2 regions of the Paenibacillus sp. FSL K6-2441 genome follow, and region 2 is predicted to be linked to the other one. Evidence: riboswitches for the same ligand, from Rfam matches in the RefSeq annotation. Region 2 holds a riboswitch; the other holds the start of a gene.
What was found. Region 2 has a riboswitch for cyclic di-AMP ahead of NSQ80_RS00575 (C40 family peptidase). Riboswitches for the same ligand answer to the same signal wherever they lie in the genome.
Positions count from the first base shown of each region.

Region 1: it holds a riboswitch for cyclic di-AMP, as region 2 does, so the genes downstream of both, NSQ80_RS10740 (3D domain-containing protein) here and NSQ80_RS00575 (C40 family peptidase) in region 2, are expected to answer to the same signal.

Region 1 covers NZ_CP150174.1:2,366,552-2,371,776, forward strand. Annotated here, with positions in the region: gene NSQ80_RS10730 (dihydroorotate dehydrogenase electron transfer subunit) at 1-562, opposite strand, end outside; gene NSQ80_RS10735 (polysaccharide deacetylase family protein) at 751-1,584, shown strand; gene NSQ80_RS10740 (3D domain-containing protein) at 1,678-2,304, opposite strand; cyclic di-AMP (ydaO/yuaA leader) riboswitch at 2,379-2,547, opposite strand; gene NSQ80_RS10745 (amino acid ABC transporter ATP-binding protein) at 2,722-3,444, opposite strand; gene NSQ80_RS10750 (amino acid ABC transporter permease) at 3,431-4,093, opposite strand; gene NSQ80_RS10755 (transporter substrate-binding domain-containing protein) at 4,188-5,039, opposite strand.
Region 2 covers NZ_CP150174.1:127,078-132,302, forward strand. Annotated here, with positions in the region: gene motA (flagellar motor stator protein MotA) at 1-137, opposite strand, end outside; gene NSQ80_RS00555 (hypothetical protein) at 325-618, shown strand; gene NSQ80_RS00560 (4a-hydroxytetrahydrobiopterin dehydratase) at 789-1,088, shown strand; gene NSQ80_RS00565 (cytochrome c) at 1,175-1,534, opposite strand; gene NSQ80_RS00570 (GNAT family N-acetyltransferase) at 1,699-2,196, opposite strand; gene NSQ80_RS00575 (C40 family peptidase) at 2,469-2,960, opposite strand; cyclic di-AMP (ydaO/yuaA leader) riboswitch at 2,965-3,161, opposite strand; gene NSQ80_RS00580 (C40 family peptidase) at 3,417-3,908, opposite strand; cyclic di-AMP (ydaO/yuaA leader) riboswitch at 3,913-4,049, opposite strand; gene NSQ80_RS00585 (hypothetical protein) at 4,271-5,101, opposite strand; gene NSQ80_RS00590 (M1 family metallopeptidase) at 5,136-5,225, opposite strand, start outside.

The DNA.
Region 1 (5,225 bases), 2.2 Mb from region 2:
ATACCTTGGCCTGGCCGCCGCTTTCCGCCTGTTTGCGCTGGACGGCATGCAACATCGGATGAGGCCCGCAAGCAATTACCGTATCGTACGCCCGAAAATCCACTTTCTCTAGAATCGAGCCGCCTACATCCACCGTCACGTTGCCGCGGGACATCGCACGGAACTCCTCTACCAAATAAGGCTCGCGGCTGTAACCGAGATATACGTCTGCCTGCGGTGCTTCCCTAAGCGCATAATAAAACGGAGCGATGCCGATGCCACCGCCTACAAAGGCGGTTCTTCCCTCCAGCGGCGGAAACCCGTTACCAAACGGCCCGTCCAAGGTCAATCGGTCGCCTTGCTTCAGTTCAGATAACCGGGTCGTACCTACCCCCGCAACCCGGATCAAGAAATCCAGCCGATCCTCTTCGAGATCAAAGATACTGATCGGTCGGGACAGTAACGGATAGCGTTCTCCTGCACGCAACATGTAGAATTGCCCCATTTTTCCCGTAAATCGCCCTTGTACGGACAGTTTGAACACCCCTGGTGATATTTCCTCGTTAGCCACTACGATTGCCATATGTTCACCCCACCCCATTTGATTACACTTCATCAAAGGATGCAATTTTTTAGCGGGATCGTCTGTGACATCTCTCACAGCGAATCATGAGAGGAAATCAGCGCAATTTTTCACAATCCATCATGATCTGAAAAAGTTAGGGGATACTAGAGAACATGTACAGTTTTGGGTTGAAGGGGGACTTCAAATTGCTTATTCAGCTTAAGAATGCTCTGGTCTGCTGCATGACCGCTTCTCTGATCATGGTGGGCGGGACGGAATTTTATCCCGTCAAAGCCGCCGCACTGGATCTCGAAAACAGAGGGCCAGAATCTCAGGGGGACCAGGCGGACAAGAAGGCGGCACTCGTGCCCGCAGGTGCCAAGCCGGCAGATCTTGGTGAGCTGCGGCGCAAATATTCAGAAACCTTCATCTTCCGGGGGCCGGAGGTGAAGCAGATTGCACTGACCTTCGATGATGGTCCGGATCCGCGGTTTACGCCGCAAATTTTGGACGTGCTTCACCGGAAAGGGGTCAAAGCCACCTTCTTTGTTGTTGGTGCACGGGCTAAGAAGTTTCCCGGCCTGTTACGGCGGATGCATCACGAAGGCCATCTCATCGGCAATCACTCCTTTAATCATCCGAACTTCCGCAACCGCTCCATTAAGCAGTTCCAGAGCGAGATTTTACGCACGGAGAAAATTATCCAGAACGTCGTTGGATACCGTCCCCAGCTGATTCGGCCGCCTTATGGAGAAATCAAGGAAGAACAGGTTCAATGGGCGAAAAAGAACGGCTACACCCTCGTCAATTGGAATGTGGATTCACAGGATTGGAAAGGGATCGACAAGAACAAAGTGATCTCCAACGTGATGCGCACGGCGGGGCCCGGCTCGATCATCCTTCAGCACTCAGGCGGCGGCGTTGGCTCCGACTTAACCGGCACCATCCAGGCTTTGCCGAAGATCATCGACGCCTTGCAGGCACAGGGGTATCAATTCGTTGATCTTTCCGAGCTGCTGCATACGACCAAATACCGCTGATGTATTGGGAATCTTCTGAAAATCAGGCACTTCGCCAGCAAGCACAAAAAGTCGGCCAGGATACATTCTGACCGACTTTTTTAAACAAGGTGTTTAATTTAATACGTAAAGCGTCACATCTTGGAAACCAAACGATTTCGCATTTGCTGCGCTGCCGGGAATAAAGATATCAATCCGGTTACCCTTGATTGCGCCCCCCTGATCGGTGGCCGTAGCTACAAAAGCCTGATCCGGCAGACCGTCATGGTTGTGGCCGGTCACCAGCACCTTTGTGCCCATCGGAATGACATTCGGATCAACAGCGATGGTACCAAGCTTCAGCGGGTTGCCGAAGTAGTCAACCGCGCCCCATTTTCCATTCTCACTAGCTGATGCCGAATACGCCGATGCTTTCACATTGATCGTTTTCGAGTAAGTAAAGGTTTTCCCCCATGCTTCAACCACGTTCCCGGTAGACATGACCTTGAGCTTGGAAGCGGAAGCAGTTGTCGTAGCTGCGCTCTCCTTCTTCGCCGGAGCAGCGGAAGCAACTCCCGTCGTTTGGGTTTGAACTCCCGGAATGGTGATTTTTAAACCAGCGTAAATATTTTTCGGATTGATGGATGGGTTGGCAGCCATGAGCTTATTCATATCTACGCCATATTTTTTGGCAAGAAGATAAAAAGTATCTCCTTCCACGGCTTTATGTACCGCGTCTGCATGGACGGAAGTCGTCTGCATCGGAATCGTAAGGCTTGCGGCGATCAGCGCCGTTGCTGCAATTTTAGACCAAATACGAGTATTCAAATGAATTGCCCTCCTTTTTACTGCGCCTGCGGAGTTAGTTGTCGGATTCGGGAAAAAGGATCATTCCCGGCGCATCGCTTCGATACGCTTCACCCCAAGAAAACAGTCAGCTAGGCAGCCCCTGTTTTCATCTTTCGTCCCCCGCACCTCAAGTTCAGGTTTCGGCCTACTTAATATATCACAATTTTGTAACCAATAGGTCAGGTAAATCCCACCAAACGGCGGAATTGCTTGATTGGACTGGTTACATTTTTGTGTTCAAAGGTAAAAAGAGTGTAAATTTAGATCGTACGTTCGATCCATCGGAGGACAAAAAACCGCCCGAATGGAAGCTCGGACGGTCCTTAAGATTTATAATACTTTGCTTAAAAAATCCTGCGTACGCTGATGCTTCGGCGCCCCAAACACCTCTTGCGGCGTACCTTGCTCCAGAATGACACCTTGATCCATAAACAGGATGCGGTCGCCAACCTCACGGGCAAATCCCATCTCATGCGTAACGATAACCATCGTCATTCCCCGTTCAGCCAGGTTCTTCATAACGTCAAGCACCTCTCCGACCATTTCCGGGTCCAGGGCCGACGTCGGTTCATCAAACAGCATCACATGCGGCTCCATAGCCAATGCGCGGGCAATCGCAATCCGCTGCTTCTGTCCGCCGGAGAGCTGCGCCGGATAGGCGTCCCGCTTATCCTCCAGTCCAACCGTGCGAAGCAGGTCCATGGCGATCGCTTCCGCTTTGCCTTTATCGAGCTTCTTCACGCGAATCGGCGCGAGCGTAATGTTGTCGATCACGGTCTTGTGCGGGAATAGATTAAAGTGCTGGAACACCATCCCCATTTTCTCGCGGGTTTTATTGATGTCATGTCCCTTGGCGGTGATCGAAGCGCCTTCAAAGGTGATCTCCCCTTCGGTCGGAACCTCTAACAGGTTCAGGCAGCGGAGAAACGTACTTTTCCCCGACCCGCTAGGACCGATGACGACGACAACTTCGCCTTTGGAGATTTCCAGATCGATCCCGCGCAAAATATGGAGTTGGCCGAATTTTTTATGCAAACCTTTAACGGTGATCACTGGTCTTCAACTTCCTTTCGAACACGCCCAAAATCCGAGACAGCGTGAATGTCAGAATAAAGTACATAATGGCGATGATCAAATAAGGCGTCATCCCATCGTACGTAATCGTCACGACGGACTGTGCTTGATAAATCAGCTCGGCCGTACCGATGATCGATACGATCGACGATTCTTTAATGATCGTAATAAACTCGTTGCCAATCGCGGGAAGCACCGATTTGATCGCCTGCGGAATGATGATATGGCGCATAGCCATCCCTTTGGTCATCCCCAAGGAACGGGCCGCTTCCCCTTGTCCCCGATCGACACCTTGAATGCCGGCACGGAAAATTTCCGCCAAATAAGCCGAACTGTTAATGGACAATGTAATCGCACCTGACTGAATCGGGGTGAAATTAATATCAAACATAAATGCGAACCCGTAGTGAATAATCAACAGCTGTACCATCATTGGGGTGCCACGCAGAAATTCAACCCACACATGCCCCAGAAACCGTAGGATCCCCCATGGCGACATGCGCAATAGTGCGATCAACAAACCAAGAAAGAAGCCGCATATCACGCTGATCGCTGCCAAGAGTAGGGTATACTGAACACCGGCCAAGAAGTAACTGCGGTATTCCATAAACATTGAAATTAAGTCCATAACGCCTTCCTTCCTCCTCCTTTACCTTAAACCCTTAAGCAAAAAAACAGAAAATAGCGAAAGCTTCGCTATTTTCTGTGGATGGATATCGTGATTATTTTTCGGCCAGTTCGCTAGCTTCGGCAACGAATTGATCGATGCTGCCTGCGCTAATCAAGCGATCGAGCGTCTTATTCACTTGATCCAACAGCTCTTGGTTGCCTTTCTTAATGCCAATCACGTAGCCTTCATCCTCAGTTACCGGCTTGGCATCGGTGATGACCAGGCCTTTAACGTTCTTAACGAACGATTCTGCGACAGGACCTTCCAAAATAGCAGCATCTACACGGTTGGAGTTCAACTGCATAATGATGTCATTGATTTTAGCCAGCGAGGTTAGTTTGGCATTCGGAATTTCCTTCGCCATTTCTTCTTGAATGGAACCTTGTTGAACGCCGATTTTCGCGCCCTCCAGCGATTCCATTGTGCTGAACTTGTCTTTGTCCGCTTCACGAGTCACCACAGCTTGCTCCGCTTTGTAGTAAATTTGCGACATGTCGATTTGTTCAGCACGTTCTGGAGTTGGGCTGAGTCCAGAAATGACGAGATCCACACGTCCGCTCGACAGCTCGTTCAGCAACGTATCGAATTTCAAGTCTTTAATCTCCAGCTCAGCGCCCAGATCCTTAGCGATTTCCTTAGCGATTTCTACGTCGAAACCAACGATTTCGTCTTCGCCTTTGTCGTTCTTAATGTGGAATTCATACGGCGGGAAGTCCGCACTCATCCCTACGATCAGTTTCTTAGCCGGTTCGGTTTGGTCTCCGCCCGCTTGAGTCTCATTTTGGTTCGCGGCTTGGCCGGCGTTGTTTGCCGCGTTGCCGCTGTTATTTTTTTCCTGACCACAAGCGGCCAGCACCATGGTTACCATCAAGACCGCTATGAATAACATGCCCCATTTTTTCATGCTTTTCTCTCCTATTCTGCTTTACTTATTACACTCGATGATGATTACTGGGCTAATTATAAATCAGAATGCATATATATGCAAAACAATTTTCATGATATACAAAAGTTTTCACAGATCTGCCCTATTGAACCTCGCAAATCCCTATTTATCATACTTTGGTCAATTCAATCCTGAATTATGTTT
Region 2 (5,225 bases):
GCCGCCGTTCCGACAAAGATGATGACGAAGGCCGCAGGGTTCTGAACCAAGCTTTCTACGGGTGCGCCTTTCAGGAACATCCCTAAAATCAGGGCGATTAATCCGAGAATCAAACCAATAATTGTTGAAAATTCCATTGTACACCTCGTCCTTGAGAGAAATTGATACCAACTTGCCCTTCCGCGTCCTTGCGGAAGAGACTGACACACCAGTCTGAAACGATTAACTATTTTATCGACAGATTTCCCTTTTTTTTTAAGTGGTTTTTTCCGGTATAATAAGATTACGGTCAGAATGGAGAAGGCCGAAAGGGAGGATATCGCAGTGGGCGTAAAACACGGCAGGGATTATGAATTTATTTTGGCTGATTTGACGAACGCGGTTGGCCGGATTCAAGATAGCTATCTTTTCTTCGAAATGGAGCCCTCGGAATGGGAAGGGTTATCGGATACGGATCGAGGCGAGGTGCTTGAAGCTCTGGCGGAGGATTTATTCTTTGGGTTGGGCTCGGAGCCGATGATTGAGGTAGGCAGTGCGATCGTGATCTATGATCCCGAAGGACATCGCATCAATATCCTGATTGGGGATTCCGAATTGACCTCCGTATCCTTGATATGACCGGATACTGTTGCTGCCGCTGTACCGTCCAATGGCGATAAGCATGAAGGCAGGGGTTTGAGAATACAATAGTTGGAGACGAAGCTAGGACAAATCAAACTTCAGATCCTGGTGCGTGACGAGGAAACTTACATATACAGGAGTTCTTGAAGAGAACGGGAGGAAGAATAATGCCGTTTACACCGCAAGAAGTAGAAGCGCATTTGGAAAAACTGGAAGGATGGGAACTAGAGGAAGGACGATGGATTTTTCGTAAATATACGTTTTCCAACTTTATGAAGGGAATCGCATTTGTTGATGAGGTAGCAGCGATCTCGGAAGCATTTAACCACCATCCCTTTATCACGATCGACTATAAAACGGTAACGCTCCGTTTGACCTCTTGGGAGGAAGGCGGCATTACGGCCGTCGACATCAAGGAGGCGCAGCAATATAACGAGGCCTACGAAAAGATGCGGTCAGGGGATTAACCAAATCAGAGCATGATCGAAACTATAGGGGTAACAAAACGACCGCCGGGAACGTAAATTCCCGGCGGTCGTGCTTTTTCGTGCTTTTATTTTTTCTCCGCAAGCCACATGGCGACGTTCGCAATTTCCTCTTCCTTTAAGCGATCCTTAAAAGAAGGCATCATGCCGCCCTTCCCTTTAGTGATGATGGAATACAGTTGTTCTGCCGTCAATTCCGAGCCGATCTTCTGCAGATTTGGGCCCGCTCCGCCTTGCAATGTATCACCGTGGCAGGAGATGCAATTTGCTTTGACGATGGCTTCGGCTTGTTCTGCGTTCATGGTGATTTCAGGCATTTGCGGCTTGGCTTCTTGCTCAGCCTCTTCCCGGCTTGGCAAGGTGAACATCAATACTAGGGCTAAAGCGCCTGCGATGACGAACAAACCGCTCATGATCCACTTTTGCATTTCAATCGCCCCTCCTATGTATGCTACCTATCCATTATAACGGAACACGCGGGTTGATCATAGTCTTTGTGTCCAAATTAGGAACAAAAATGATCCGTTTTCATTAAATTGTGTGCCATAAGTCATAGTCTTAATCAAAACAGGACATAAAAAGGGGCGTGCCTTTATTCAGGCAGCCCCTTATGAACCATGCAATAAAACGGTTTGGACACCCCGCCAGGCGTCATCTTCTCGTACAGATCCGTGATGACAAACCCAGCCTTCTGGTAGGCCCGGATCGCCCGGGTGTTCCAGGTCAGCACTTCAAGGTCAATCTGGTTTTCCGGCTTACGGCGCCGGGCTTCCTCCACGATGGTCCTCACAAACTGCTTGCCCAGCCCATGGCCGCATAGCTCGGGCTTCATGCCGATGCCAAGCCGGGTGACTCCTTCCATCGGGAAGTACTGTGCGAAGCCGGCAAGCTCGCCCTTTGCATTCAACACGGAGACATACTGTTCGGCGCGGATCGCCGGGTTCCCAAACTCCACGTCGAGCGCTTTCATTTGCTCCCAAGGCAGCCAGCTGTAGATGTCGTAAGGAGAATCGTAACGCCAGGTGCAAATTTCCGCGCCATGGGCTTCTTCCATCGGCACGATACGAAACGGAGACATCGATTGGTCCATATTGCCCCTCCTTTGTTAAAGGAAAGTCCGTCGTAATTGTTCCATTATCCTCACAATAGCCGGAATTACGCAGCTTGTAAAGGTTTTTGCCCCCCCTTCGGGAAATTGTGAGATTTGCGCGGGATTTTTAGCTTTGTGGCAACCTTTTTCCGGGCTGTTTCGTTATATAGATAAGGGTGCAGATAAAAAAAGACCGCAAGGCGGTTCTAACAGGAACCCGGCCTGCGGCGAGTAAGTGATGATGAACAGGATGAAACCGATAGATCAATGGATTACGATTCCGCAGCGTAGACGGAATAACCGTATTTACTGAGAACTCGCTTCGCGCCAACGTAGCGGTTCTGGTAATAACTATTGCTTAACTTGTCGATCCGGATGCCCTTGGATGAGGACGCGTGAGCGAATTCACCGTTGCCGATGTAAACACCGACATGGGATACTTTGCCCGTCCCCGTCGTCTTGAAGAAGACGAGATCCCCAGCTTGAAGCTCGCTCTTGGGTACCGGTGTGCCTTGCTTATACTGGGCGGCGGACACACGCGCCAGCTTGATGCCCATCTTGCTGAAGACGTACCGGGTAAATCCGGAGCAATCAAATCCCGCTGTCGTGGTGCCTCCGAATTTATAAGGCGTCCCGTACACGGAATCGACGATACTGGATAGCGTCGTTGTCTCGGCTTTTGCGGAGTCGGCAAAGGCGCTACCTGCCCCCAAGGTAAATAGGAGGGCTAAACTCGTTACCGCTGCTGTCAAAGTCTTTCTCAAGATGTCTTACTCCTTCCAAGGCCTACGAGGTTAGCTTATGGATTCGGTTGAAGGTTCCCTATGATTTGCTATAGAGGTAAGTAACCTTGATTGAAATGGTAGTTATTAGTTTGGGAGCTGTTACCTTTATAGCGAAAATCAATTCACCCTATGGTGGGTCCCCCGCTTCCCGGGTGCGTGGGAATTCGGCAGTTTCATTGTAGATTGCACCCAAGATCTTGCACAGAAACAGTTACAACAATAATTACAAAGTTGTTACCATTTACGTTGTTCATTTTACCAAAGGCGTCCAGAGTTGACAAGTTTGTCGAAAAAAAACGCTTCTATTGGCCTGTTTTCGCGAGGCGATTCGTGGGTAATGGTTCCTAAGGGACTGGGGCTAGGGAGAAGGGAAGACAAGGAAAAAACCCGCAGAGACGTTGTTATCAACATCCCCACGGGCTTCGTAGCGAGTTCTTATTGAACATCATCGTGTTCAGCAATTTCACCGGTCACATCTTCATACTTGTCGTTGCTCATGATCCGTTTCGCTCCAACGTAACGCTCGACGTAATACTTCTCGCTTAATTTGCTGATGACTACACCTTTGGAGGAGGAGGCATGAGCAAATTTGCCGTCGCCGACGTAGATGCCGACATGAGAAACGCCTTTACCGGAAGTATTAAAGAAGACCAAATCGCCCTCGATCAATTCGCTCTTGTCAACCGCAGTTCCCATTTTGTATTGGGATGCGGATTGGTGAGGCAGCTTGATGCCGATCTTCGAGAAGACGTACATCGTAAATCCAGAACAGTCGAACCCGTCGGTTGTGGTTCCGCCCGCAACATAGCTGCTTCCGAGCGCGCCGCCGATGACGCTGTCCAGTTTGGAATCGGCGAAAACGCTGCCAGTTCCAATGGTGAAAAGCATGGCAAAACTTACTGCTGCTACCGTCAAACGCTTCTTCAAGAAGTTATGCTCCTTCCAATGCCTACGAGGTTAGCTTAAGGATTCGGTTGAAGGTTCCCTATGATCCCTCTAAAGCGAGATCAATTCACCCAAAGTGGTTCCCCCGTTTCCCTGGTGAAGGGAATTCGGCTTTGTTTTTCACACCTGACATTTCTTATTTGACATCCGGCACCAATCTCCTGCCAAAGATGACAAAAATAATTACAAAACTGTTACTGAAATTGCGTTGCTGTTATTGTAACAAAGTCAGGTATCTTTTGGCAATGCCTAATTCACAAGATTAAGAGGGGAAATAGGACTGAAGGCCTTCGCCAAACGGCGAAGGCCTTGTTGTTACGGGGTTTTTGAGGAGTTAAAAAATTTTAACTTTTTTGTGCCTTTGACTGCCAAAGATGAAATTGAGAGGCGATCTTCCAGACCTTAAACGTGCAGCGGAAGAGGGGATAAGCCTGCTGCAGGATCAGGGCCAGCATCCCCGTCCAAACCCAAGATGCGGTTCCGAACAGAAGGAAGAGGATCAGGCCAAAAGCCCCGAGAATCAACGAGATGGAGATGCCCTGCAAGAGGGTTCGGAAGCAAACCAGCAGGGAATTCCAAACCCCGGCCTTAAACAGGTAGCCGAACTGGACAAATAACAGGCACTGCCGGATGAACCAGCCGTAGATGAACCAGCCAAGAATCAGACCAAGCCCGGTGAGCCAGGTTGCCATCGGGATTTCCATCCCGGTGAGTCCCGGCCAGAGCGACAGCAGCCTCGGTACAATCCAGAAGGCGGGCAGCAAGGTAAGCACGAGCTCCATCGCGTAAAACAGAATCACCGGTTTGCCAAATTCCTTCATCCCTCGGAACAGGGGGAACCCCGGGCTGCGGTGATCGGCCGGTGTGAAGCCGTAGAAGATTCCGGCTTGGATCAACGGAGTCAAGATCATGCGCAGGACGACCATCCCTGCCAGCAGCCAGCAATACAGCCGAACCTCGGGATTGCTCCATAAATTCATTTGTCCCTCAAGCAAGAACAGTAGTTTCGACAGCGCAGTGGGCGGCGGGTCAGGATATCGTTGCAGCAGCGCCATTACCGCGGTATCGACCAACCGGTACAAGAACAATCCCCACAGCAGCTGGTACAGAAACAAGATGATGACCGAGGGAAATTGGCTTTTCAGGGCAGTCCACCCCAAACGAACGAAACTCATTTCTTTCCCTCCTTATAGAAGTATGGACCTAGGTTTACCACAGAAGTCCCCCAAGGATCGCTTCAAGCAGCTTGGTGACGCTCATATTGGAGCGGGACAGCGTGGTTTCAGGGACTTCCGCTTT